DNA from 3 places in the Bacillus sp. TCT6 genome. Region 3 is predicted to be linked to each of the others. Evidence: a T-box and tRNA genes for the amino acid it is inferred to sense, from the RefSeq annotation. Region 3 holds a T-box; the other regions hold tRNA genes.
The links. The T-box of region 3 lies ahead of AC0ONG_RS15150 (tryptophan--tRNA ligase). A T-box ahead of a tRNA ligase gene usually reads a tRNA of that ligase, here a tRNA-Trp.
Positions count from the first base shown of each region.

Region 1: it has a tRNA-Trp gene. The T-box ahead of AC0ONG_RS15150 (tryptophan--tRNA ligase) is inferred to sense a tRNA for this amino acid. The anticodon was not compared.
Region 2: it has a tRNA-Trp gene. The T-box ahead of AC0ONG_RS15150 (tryptophan--tRNA ligase) is inferred to sense a tRNA for this amino acid. The anticodon was not compared.

Region 1 is NZ_JBVYHX010000001.1:269,523-273,156, reverse strand. It holds gene AC0ONG_RS01310 (YebC/PmpR family DNA-binding transcriptional regulator) at 115-834, opposite strand; gene AC0ONG_RS01305 (DUF3884 family protein) at 1,187-1,507, shown strand; tRNA gene AC0ONG_RS01300 (tRNA-Leu) at 1,693-1,774, opposite strand; tRNA gene AC0ONG_RS01295 (tRNA-Cys) at 1,785-1,855, opposite strand; tRNA gene AC0ONG_RS01290 (tRNA-Gly) at 1,870-1,944, opposite strand; tRNA gene AC0ONG_RS01285 (tRNA-Gln) at 1,950-2,024, opposite strand; tRNA gene AC0ONG_RS01280 (tRNA-His) at 2,088-2,163, opposite strand; tRNA gene AC0ONG_RS01275 (tRNA-Trp) at 2,183-2,256, opposite strand; tRNA gene AC0ONG_RS01270 (tRNA-Tyr) at 2,264-2,347, opposite strand; tRNA gene AC0ONG_RS01265 (tRNA-Thr) at 2,358-2,433, opposite strand; tRNA gene AC0ONG_RS01260 (tRNA-Phe) at 2,452-2,527, opposite strand; tRNA gene AC0ONG_RS01255 (tRNA-Asp) at 2,537-2,612, opposite strand; tRNA gene AC0ONG_RS01250 (tRNA-Met) at 2,616-2,692, opposite strand; tRNA gene AC0ONG_RS01245 (tRNA-Val) at 2,719-2,794, opposite strand; tRNA gene AC0ONG_RS01240 (tRNA-Glu) at 2,799-2,873, opposite strand; tRNA gene AC0ONG_RS01235 (tRNA-Ser) at 2,891-2,982, opposite strand; tRNA gene AC0ONG_RS01230 (tRNA-Asn) at 2,985-3,059, opposite strand; rRNA gene rrf (5S ribosomal RNA) at 3,068-3,183, opposite strand; rRNA gene AC0ONG_RS01220 (23S ribosomal RNA) at 3,284-3,634, opposite strand, start outside.
Region 2 is NZ_JBVYHX010000001.1:480,325-483,958, forward strand. It holds rRNA gene AC0ONG_RS02205 (23S ribosomal RNA) at 1-303, shown strand, start outside; rRNA gene rrf (5S ribosomal RNA) at 404-519, shown strand; tRNA gene AC0ONG_RS02215 (tRNA-Val) at 525-600, shown strand; tRNA gene AC0ONG_RS02220 (tRNA-Tyr) at 609-692, shown strand; tRNA gene AC0ONG_RS02225 (tRNA-Gln) at 704-778, shown strand; tRNA gene AC0ONG_RS02230 (tRNA-Lys) at 783-858, shown strand; tRNA gene AC0ONG_RS02235 (tRNA-Leu) at 874-954, shown strand; tRNA gene AC0ONG_RS02240 (tRNA-Gly) at 984-1,058, shown strand; tRNA gene AC0ONG_RS02245 (tRNA-Leu) at 1,075-1,163, shown strand; tRNA gene AC0ONG_RS02250 (tRNA-Arg) at 1,167-1,240, shown strand; tRNA gene AC0ONG_RS02255 (tRNA-Pro) at 1,251-1,324, shown strand; tRNA gene AC0ONG_RS02260 (tRNA-Ala) at 1,340-1,412, shown strand; tRNA gene AC0ONG_RS02265 (tRNA-Ser) at 1,433-1,525, shown strand; tRNA gene AC0ONG_RS02270 (tRNA-Ser) at 1,580-1,672, shown strand; tRNA gene AC0ONG_RS02275 (tRNA-Met) at 1,693-1,769, shown strand; tRNA gene AC0ONG_RS02280 (tRNA-Asp) at 1,773-1,848, shown strand; tRNA gene AC0ONG_RS02285 (tRNA-Phe) at 1,857-1,932, shown strand; tRNA gene AC0ONG_RS02290 (tRNA-Thr) at 1,943-2,015, shown strand; tRNA gene AC0ONG_RS02295 (tRNA-Trp) at 2,022-2,092, shown strand; tRNA gene AC0ONG_RS02300 (tRNA-Ile) at 2,102-2,175, shown strand; tRNA gene AC0ONG_RS02305 (tRNA-Asn) at 2,187-2,261, shown strand; tRNA gene AC0ONG_RS02310 (tRNA-Glu) at 2,263-2,334, shown strand; gene AC0ONG_RS02315 (CBS domain-containing protein) at 2,464-2,883, shown strand; gene AC0ONG_RS02320 (DUF3965 domain-containing protein) at 3,205-3,634, shown strand, end outside.
Region 3 is NZ_JBVYHX010000001.1:2,968,292-2,971,925, forward strand. It holds gene AC0ONG_RS15145 (maltose acetyltransferase domain-containing protein) at 1-518, opposite strand, end outside; gene AC0ONG_RS15150 (tryptophan--tRNA ligase) at 727-1,725, opposite strand; T-box leader at 1,769-1,976, opposite strand; gene AC0ONG_RS15155 (1-deoxy-D-xylulose-5-phosphate reductoisomerase) at 2,116-3,273, shown strand; gene AC0ONG_RS15160 (AI-2E family transporter) at 3,302-3,634, opposite strand, start outside.

The DNA of each region.
Region 1 (3,634 bases), 2.7 Mb from region 3:
ATATCCCTATAAGCATATTCCCTGTCTACAACAAAATACCTTTACTAATTCATCAACTTAATTAACTTCATAAAAAAAGCCTCTATCCGTTAAACGGACAGGGCTTCTATCGTATTATTCTCCTAAGTCTACGTTGTGGTAAACTTGTTGCACATCTTCTAAATCTTCTAATGCATCAACCATTTTCTCAAATTGTACTTGAGCATCTTCGGGAAGTGTAACATCACTTTGTGCAAGCATTGTTAATTCTGCAACTGTAAATTCTTCAACACCAGCACCTTTAAGTGCAGATTGTACTGAATGGAATTGATCAGGTTCAGCATACACGATAACAGAATCTTCTTCTTCTAGAATGTCACGTGCATCAACATCTGCTTCCATTAAAATTTCAAGAACTTCATCTGATGTTTTACCTTCAAGGCCGATAACAGCTGTCGCATCAAACATGTAAGCTACAGAACCGTTTACACCCATGTTACCACTGTTTTTGCTAAATGCAGCTCGTACATCTGCTGCAGTACGGTTTACGTTATTTGTAAGTGTATCTACAATAACCATAGCTCCATTTGGTCCAAATCCTTCATAACGAAGCTCGTCATAATTTTCCTCTGAACCGCCTTTTGCCTTTTCAACTGCACGATCAATAATTGTTCTTGGTACATTGTATGTTTTCGCACGTTCTAATACGACTCTAAGCGCTTGGTTTGATTCTGGATCTGGCTCTCCTTGTTTTGCCGCCACATAAATTTCACGTCCAAATTTCGCGTATATACGGCTTGTATTTGCATCTTTCGATGCTTTTTTGTCTTTAATATTGTTCCATTTACGGCCCATACTTTCCACTCTCTTTCTCGTTTTAAATCTACATAAAAATATTAATATGAAATATAATGTGTGTTCAACACATTTTTAAAAGAAATATAAAAAGTTCATTTTTGATTCATATTACAGACATAATATAAATCACTATCATTTTGTTCTTTCGACAAGTTATATTATACATGAATTCCTAAGTTTATTACGAATTTTAGCATCACATAATATAATTTAACAAAAAAGACTCTAACATTTCTGTTAGAGTCTTTTTATATTGCCGATACCGATTTCCATAATATTCCCATAATTACTTTCTATTGCTGTACAATAAAAATAGGGAAAAATTTGAAGAAAAGGTGGAGGGAGAATTATGACACATTCAAATGAGAAAAAATCACATGCTTTTAAAGGAATAGGAGAGAAGTTAAACCCAACTATCTATCAAGTAAGATTCATGAAATTAGATGAACCAATCCAATTTGAGGCGTTTCCTGAATTGAAGGAATTAGGGGACTGGTTGAGTACTTCAACGCACATGTGGTCGTGCCACTCAACTATGTACAAATACAACAGAGAAAAGTTTGAAAAGAAGTTTTTAGAAATTACGAAATTAACAGCTGATCATGTACTAATATCTACTGGTGGTGTCGGATTTAACTTCATGTCACCGGGGTGGAGAAATTCTCTCTAGAGTGCTTGAAGGGAATATTATAGAATACCGCAATTAAAAGGATAAAATTGAATGTTTGTTTTTATCCTTTTAATGTTTCGCAGTTTACTCACCGTACACTTTTTGTGCTTATTTTGTCATGTAATGAAAAGAAAACAAAAAAAACTCTATACTAATTGTATAGAGTTTTTTTACGACGTTCATGATACCGATGGTCGGGGTCGAACCGACACTCCCGAAGGAACACGATTTTGAGTCGTGCGCGTCTGCCAATTCCGCCACATCGGCACAAAAGAAAAGGCGGCAACCGGATTTGAACCGGTGATAAAGGTTTTGCAGACCTCTGCCTTACCACTTGGCTATGCCGCCATATTAAATTTCATTGGAGCGGAAGACGGGATTCGAACCCGCGACCCCAACCTTGGCAAGGTTGTATTCTACCACTGAACTACTTCCGCAAAAATGGCTGGGCTAGCTGGATTCGAACCAGCGCATGACGGAGTCAAAGTCCGTTGCCTTACCGCTTGGCTATAGCCCATCGAATTCTTACTTAATTATATGTAAGTATCAATTAAATTATTTGTAATTTTAAAAATAAAAATGGGGCGACTGATGGGAATCGAACCCACGAATGCCGGAGCCACAATCCGGTGCGTTAACCACTTCGCCACAACCGCCATGTTGTGTAAATATATTTGGCAGGGGCAGTAGGAATCGAACCCACACTGGAGGTTTTGGAGACCTCAGTTCTACCTTTAAACTATGCCCCTATGTAAATGGTGGAGGGGGGCAGATTCGAACTGCCGAACCCGAAGGAGCGGATTTACAGTCCGCCGCGTTTAGCCACTTCGCTACCCCTCCGAAACTTACATGGTGCCGGCTAGAGGACTTGAACCCCCAACCTACTGATTACAAGTCAGTTGCTCTACCAATTGAGCTAAGCCGGCGTATTTTATTAAAATAAATGGTGGCTCGGGACGGAATCGAACCGCCGACACGAGGATTTTCAGTCCTCTGCTCTACCGACTGAGCTACCGAGCCTTATTAAAATGGCGGTCCCGACCGGGGTCGAACCGGCGATCTCCTGCGTGACAGGCAGGCATGTTAACCACTACACCACGGGACCATTTGGTTGCGGGGACAGGATTTGAACCTGCGACCTTCGGGTTATGAGCCCGACGAGCTACCGTGCTGCTCCACCCCGCGATAATACTATTTATATAAAATTCATATGGTGGAGGATGACGGGATCGAACCGCCGACCCCCTGCTTGTAAGGCAGGTGCTCTCCCAGCTGAGCTAATCCTCCAAAGTGGTGACCCGTACGGGATTCGAACCCGTGTTACCGCCGTGAAAGGGCGGTGTCTTAACCACTTGACCAACGGGCCAAATATTATAAATCCTATGGCGGAGAGCAAGGGATTCGAACCCTTGATACGCTTGTGACGTATACACGATTTCCAATCGTGCTCCTTCGGCCAACTCGGACAGCTCTCCAATGGCTCCGCAGGTAGGAATCGAACCTACGACCGATCGGTTAACAGCCGATAGCTCTACCGCTGAGCTACTGCGGAATAATATTGCCTGGCAACGTCCTACTCTCACAGGGACAAGGTCCCAACTACCATCGGCGCTAGAGAGCTTAACTTCCGTGTTCGGTATGGGAACGGGTGTGACCTCTCTGCCATCATTACCAGACATTATTCTTTTGAGACAATCATTATTATAACTTATTCACTTTAAAAGTCAACAAATTTTTTATGTTCTCTCAAAACTAGATAACATCGCTACATATTATATGGTTAAGTCCTCGATCTATTAGTATTCGTCAGCTCCACATGTCACCATGCTTCCACCTCGAACCTATCAACCTGATCATCTTTCAGGGATCTTACTAGCTTACGCTATGGGAAATCTCATCTTGAGGGGGGCTTCATGCTTAGATGCTTTCAGCACTTATCCCTTCCGCACATAGCTACCCAGCTATGCCCTTGGCAGAACAACTGGTACACCAGCGGTGCGTCCATCCCGGTCCTCTCGTACTAAGGACAGCTCCTCTCAAATTTCCTACGCCCACGACGGATAGGGACCGAACTGTCTCACGACGTTCTGAACCCAGCTCGCGTACCGCTTTAATGGGCGAACAGCC
Region 2 (3,634 bases), 2.5 Mb from region 3:
GAGACAGTTCGGTCCCTATCCGTCGTGGGCGTAGGAAATTTGAGAGGAGCTGTCCTTAGTACGAGAGGACCGGGATGGACGCACCGCTGGTGTACCAGTTGTTCTGCCAAGGGCATAGCTGGGTAGCTATGTGCGGAAGGGATAAGTGCTGAAAGCATCTAAGCATGAAGCCCCCCTCAAGATGAGATTTCCCATAGCGTAAGCTAGTAAGATCCCTGAAAGATGATCAGGTTGATAGGTTCGAGGTGGAAGCATGGTGACATGTGGAGCTGACGAATACTAATAGATCGAGGACTTAACCATATAATATGAAGCAATGTTATCTAGTTTTGAAAGAATATAAAAACTTGTTGACTTTCAAAAGTAAATAAGTTAAAATGATTCTTGTCTTAAATGAATACAGTCTGGTAATGATGGCAGAGAGGTCACACCCGTTCCCATACCGAACACGGAAGTTAAGCTCTCTAGCGCCGATGGTAGTTGGGACCTTGTCCCTGTGAGAGTAGGACGTTGCCAGGCAAAATGGAGGATTAGCTCAGCTGGGAGAGCACCTGCCTTACAAGCAGGGGGTCGGCGGTTCGATCCCGTCATCCTCCACCATATATGTCGGAGGGGTAGCGAAGTGGCTAAACGCGGCGGACTGTAAATCCGCTCCTTCGGGTTCGGCAGTTCGAATCTGCCCCCCTCCACCATTCTTAATTATTGGGCTATAGCCAAGCGGTAAGGCAACGGACTTTGACTCCGTCATGCGCTGGTTCGAATCCAGCTAGCCCAGCCATTAAGAGCCATTAGCTCAGTTGGTAGAGCATCTGACTTTTAATCAGAGGGTCGAAGGTTCGAATCCTTCATGGCTCACCATTTTTAATAAAACATGCGGGTGTGGCGGAATTGGCAGACGCACTAGACTTAGGATCTAGCGCCTTTGGCGTGGGGGTTCGACTCCCTTCACCCGCACTTTTAATAAAACAACTCATACATGTCTTGCGGAAGTAGTTCAGTGGTAGAATACAACCTTGCCAAGGTTGGGGTCGCGGGTTCGAATCCCGTCTTCCGCTCCAATTTTCAATATGACATGCCGGGGTGGCGGAACAGGCAGACGCACAGGACTTAAAATCCTGCGGTGGGTGACCACCGTGCGGGTTCGACCCCCGCCCTCGGCACCATATGCGCCCGTAGCTCAATTGGATAGAGCGTTTGACTACGGATCAAGAGGTTAGGGGTTCGACTCCTCTCGGGCGCGCTTTTATTAACGGGAAGTGGCTCAGCTTGGTAGAGCACCTGGTTTGGGACCAGGGGGTCGCAGGTTCAAATCCTGTCTTCCCGATATTCCAAAAAACATGGGGCCTTAGCTCAGCTGGGAGAGCGCCTGCCTTGCACGCAGGAGGTCAGCGGTTCGATCCCGCTAGGCTCCACTTTATTTAATATATGTCTCGGAGGTATACCCAAGTTCGGCTGAAGGGATCGGTCTTGAAAACCGACAGGCGGTGAGAATCGCGCGGGGGTTCGAATCCCTCTACCTCCTCCATTTTCTTTTAAATGGTTTAGACATATAATAATAAAATATTTATTTTTCCTTCATGGAGGTATACCCAAGTTCGGCTGAAGGGATCGGTCTTGAAAACCGACAGGCGGCGAGAGTCGCGCGGGGGTTCGAATCCCTCTACCTCCTCCATTTTTTAAATTTAATATTGTCGCGGGGTGGAGCAGTACGGTAGCTCGTCGGGCTCATAACCCGAAGGTCGCAGGTTCAAATCCTGTCCCCGCAACCAAATGGTCCCGTGGTGTAGTGGTTAACATGCCTGCCTGTCACGCAGGAGATCGCCGGTTCGACCCCGGTCGGGACCGCCATTTATGTTGGCTCGGTAGCTCAGTCGGTAGAGCAGAGGACTGAAAATCCTCGTGTCGGCGGTTCGATTCCGTCCCGAGCCACCATTTTTTTTATGCCGGCTTAGCTCAATTGGTAGAGCAACTGACTTGTAATCAGTAGGTTGGGGGTTCAAGTCCTCTAGCCGGCATCATTTAGGGGCATAGTTTAAAGGTAGAACTGAGGTCTCCAAAACCTCCAGTGTGGGTTCGATTCCTACTGCCCCTGTAAGTATATGGGCCTATAGCTCAGCTGGTTAGAGCGCACGCCTGATAAGCGTGAGGTCGATGGTTCGAGTCCATTTAGGCCCATCATATATTATTCCGCAGTAGCTCAGTGGTAGAGCTATCGGCTGTTAACCGATCGGTCGTAGGTTCGAGTCCTACCTGCGGAGCCATGGCCCGTTGGTCAAGTGGTTAAGACACCGCCCTTTCACGGCGGTAACACGGGTTCGAATCCCGTACGGGTCATACAAAAAAGAGTCAGCATTATGCTGGCTCTTTTTTATTTTGTTAATCCTTTTTATAATGTTACTTTCCAGAAATAAATAAAGGAATTTTGGAAAAGCTATGGTATGTATAAAAAGGAGGAAATAAATAATGACACAAGTTAGAGACTTAATGAGTACCCATATTGTACATTGTACACCGCTAGACAATGTATATGAGGCAGCTGTAAAAATGAAGGAAGAATCGGTTGGATTAATTCCTGTTGTTGAAAATGAGCAAGTTGTTGGGCTTGTTACTGATCGAGATTTAGTTGTTCGAGGGATTGCTGAAAAACATCCTGGATCTAATAAAATTACAAATGTAATGACAACAAATATTATCTCAGTTTCTCCAAATGATTCTATTGAAAAAGCTACAGAGCTAATGGCACAGTATCAAATTAGACGGTTACCAGTAGTTGATAGTGGTCAGCTTATTGGCATGTTAGCACTAGGAGATTTAGCTATAAGGGAATCAGCAGATGATCAAGCTGGATTTGCCTTGAGCGAAATCTCAGAGCGTACAGAGTAAATTGAAACTTTAATTAACCGAGAGTTTAATGGTCACTCATAAAGAGCTAAATTATATATAAAGTTCAGATGCATTATTCTAGCATATATGGATTAAACTAATATGTTAGCGTGATGTATCTGAGACATTATATAATAAGGATACGGTTAATAATTTCGACATTTTTTTAAAATTTGTTATTCTTAATTTTTAATAAGAGAAAAGATGATATACTGATAGATATAAGTATTATGATAGATTTTGAATATAACAATATTAATTTTTAGTGGTGCGATAATAAATTAATATTTCCTACATAGATGAAAAGGGAAGGGGAATTATATGAAGGCTGTACAGGGCGATCCAAATTGGAATTTGGTTACAGATACATATATAGAACCAAATAATTTCGCTGAATTATTTTCTTTGCTTGTACCTTGTCACCCAAAAGGTGAGGGGAAAGAACGAACTATATTAGTATGGAAAGAGAAAGAATTTTATAAAGAAGAAAATTTAGCGGCATTTATCGTATATGGCATGAATAAAGCAAAGAAATTACCGCAGTTTCATAAAGATGAAATTCCAACTTTAGTGCGTATTCTTCGCTTATGCCAAGAGATTGGTTGGTATGAAGAGGCAAATGATTTTATGATAGCGCAAGGATTAGCTGAGTTTGTTCATACTTCATTGGAATATGAAACATGGGATCTTTTGACGCAATCAGTTGCTTTAAATTATTTAATTATTAAATATCGTATAGGTGAATTGACAG
Region 3 (3,634 bases):
ACTACATTATGAGGTACATCTTTTGTCACAACTGCCCCTGAGGCAATTACAGCGTTGTCTCCAATTGAAATACCAGGGTTAATTATAGCTCCCCCGCCAACCCAAACGTTGTTACCAATCTTTACAGGCTTTCCATATTCTTTACCGGAATTCCGCTCTACCGGATGTAGCGGATGCGTAGCAGTATAAATGTGAACTCCAGGTGCAAACATACAATTATCACCGATTCGTACTTCACAAACGTCCAAAATCACACAATTGAAATTTGCGAAAAAGCTCTTTCCAACATGGATGTTGTAGCCATAATCACAACGAAAATCAGGATTGATTTGGGCTTTCCCGTCAGCTGAAGAACCTAAAAGCTGATTTAATAACGTAAAACGTTTTTCATCTCCTATCTCCATCGCCTCATTATAAAGGCGTGTTAAACGTTTTGCTTCAGTTCTATCAGCTACTAACTCTTCATCATCTGGCATATACATTTCTCCTGCCACCATCTTTTCTTTCTCCGTTTTCATACATTCATCTCCTTTTTTATTGAATGAGATCCACTTATTAAACTTCTTTAATAAGTGACTTAAATTATACTTATTAAACACATTTAATAAGTAACCCTATATTAGCATACTTTTTAACATATGCAACTAATAAGTTTTGAAAAGAAGTGCGAATTCCTTGCTCTACATATCAATATGAAGAATATTATATAGATAAACAAGGGAACGCTCAGCGCCCCCTCTCAAATCCAATCCGTTTTTTAATTTCAGCTAAATTTACCTTCGCGATTTCTCTTGCCCGCTCAGCACCTTTTTCTAACGCTTCGTATAATAAATTTGGCTCATTCATATACATAGCGTATTTCTCACGAGGTCCAGCTAACTCACGATCTACAACGCGAAACAACTCTTTTTTCACATCACCCCATCCGATTCCAGTCTCATATTTTTCACGGATCGACTGTATTTCATCTTCCATCGCAAATTCTTTATATGTCATAAATAACGTTTCTAGTTCTTTCGGTTCATTCGGAAGTGAAGAATCTGTTTTGATTTTAAATATTAACTTTCGTAGTTTTTCTTTCTCTGCAAATAATGGGATTACATTCCCGTAACTTTTACTCATCTTTCTTCCATCAAGTCCTAGTAATATTGCTCCTTCTTCTTGTATGACATACTCCGGAAGTGTAAATGTCGTGCCGAATGTATGCTTAAAATACGTCGCAATATCACGTGCAATTTCAATATGCTGAATTTGATCTTTCCCAACTGGTACATGAGTAGCTTGAAATAGTAATATATCCGCCGCCATTAAGATCGGATACGTATATAATCCCATATTCACTCCTGCATCTATCTCTAAACCCGCTTCTTTATTTTGCTCCACCTTCGCTTTATACGCATGAGCACGGTTCATAAGTCCTTTCGGAGTTAAGCAAGCTAATATCCAAGCTAATTCTAGAATCTCCGGCACTTCTGTTTGTCGATAAAAAATAACATCTTCCCCAAGTCCAAGCGATAACCAAGTAGCTGCTACCTCTTTCGTATAACTGCTGAACTTTTCTGAATCATGCACAGCATTTAACGCATGATAATCAGCTATAAAGTACAATGCTTTTCCTTCATTATTCTTTGACATTTGTAATGCAGGTTTAATCGCGCCAATATAATTTCCTAAATGCGGATAACCTGTCGGCTTAATTCCTGTTAACATTATTTTTTCACTCACACTAACTCCTCCTTTCTCAAAATAAAAAGAGCCTCTCATCCTTAAAAAGGACGAGAAACTCCCGCGGTACCACCTTAATTAGCTATCATTATAGCTCACTTCAACTTCTTAACGTGAAGTAACCGTCTTTACCTACTCATTTCAGTTAGAAGCTCCAGAGCCCATTCCATATTCATCCCTTACTGATTCTCACCACATATCAGCTCTCTGAAAAGTTTCGAATATGTACTCTTCTCTTTCATTGCTTTTTCGTTATTTTTTTACAGTTTATCACATTTCACTTCCAAACAAACCCGAATTTTCTATTTTATATAGCAGGAATTTCCACTTCAATTGTCTAATCTTATATAGGTTTGCAGAAATATTCAAAACAACTTTGGAGGTTTTTTCATGGTAAAATATATATCCATTTTAGGTTCCACAGGATCCATCGGCACATCTGCATTAGATGTTATTTCAGCTCATCCTGAACATTTCAAAATCGTCGGTTTAACCGCAAATTATAACATTGATCTTCTTGAGCAACAAATCAAAACGTTTCAACCTCGTATTGTAAGCGTTGCGACAAAAGACTTAGCAGACACGCTTCGTACGCGTATTTCAGCAAATACAAAAATCACACACGGGACTGATGGCTTAATTGCAGTAGCTACTCACCCTGATTCAAATCTTGTATTAAGTTCTGTTGTCGGTGTTTCAGGATTACTCCCAACAATTGAAGCATTAAAAGCGAAGAAAGATATCGCTATTGCTAATAAAGAAACTTTAGTTGCAGCTGGACATATCGTAACTGAACTAGCGAAACAAAACGGATGTCGCTTAATTCCAGTAGATAGTGAGCATTCAGCTATTTTCCAATGTTTAAACGGAGAAAATAATAAAGAGATTGAGAAGTTAATTGTAACAGCTTCCGGTGGTGCTTTTCGTGATAAAACACGTGAAGAAATGCAAACGTTACAAGCTAAGGACGCTTTAAAACATCCAAACTGGTTAATGGGCGCAAAACTAACGATTGATTCTGCCACATTAATGAATAAAGGATTCGAAGTAATGGAAGCGAGATGGCTATTTGATATTCCGTATGAAAAAATTGATGTAATGATTCATAAAGAAAGCATCATTCATTCTTTAGTAGAATTTATTGATGGATCAGTTATGGCACAGCTCGGTGCTCCTGATATGAGAATGCCTATTCAATATGCGTTTCACTATCCTACTCGGCTACCTTCTTCCTATAAAAAATTAAATTTATTAGAAATCAGTAGTTTACATTTTGAAAAACCAGATTTAGAGAAGTTCCCTTGTCTACAATACGCATATGAATGTGGCAAAATCGGTGGTACTACTCCCGCTGTATTAAATGCAGCAAATGAAATTGCGAATGCACGATTCTTAAAAAATGAAATTGTCTTTTTCGATATTGAAAAAACAATTTACAAAACAGTTGAAGCTCATCATAACGTAAAAGACCTTTCACTAGATGCTATATTGGAAGCGGATCAATGGGCGCGCCAATATGCAAATGAATTGTTAATAAAAAAGAGCTAAAACAGTTCCCACTGTTTTAGCTCTTTTTTCACGTATTCAACTTAACAAATCTATAACCGTGCGTAACTAACACTTTTAATATCGCGTATCCTGGAATGGCTAAAATAATGCCCATAATCCCGAATAAGTTTCCGGCAGTTAAAATGATAAATATGATTGTAATTGGGTGAATATCTAGCTTTTTCCCCATTACTTGAGGAGAAATAAATTTACCTTCTGCTAATTGTACAACCATCATAACAATGATTACTTTTAACACCATTGCTGGCGAGTCAATAAATGCGATAATTAACGCTGGTGTAATAGCAATAATTGGTCCTACGTACGGAACGATATTTACAATCATCGCTAAAATCGCAAG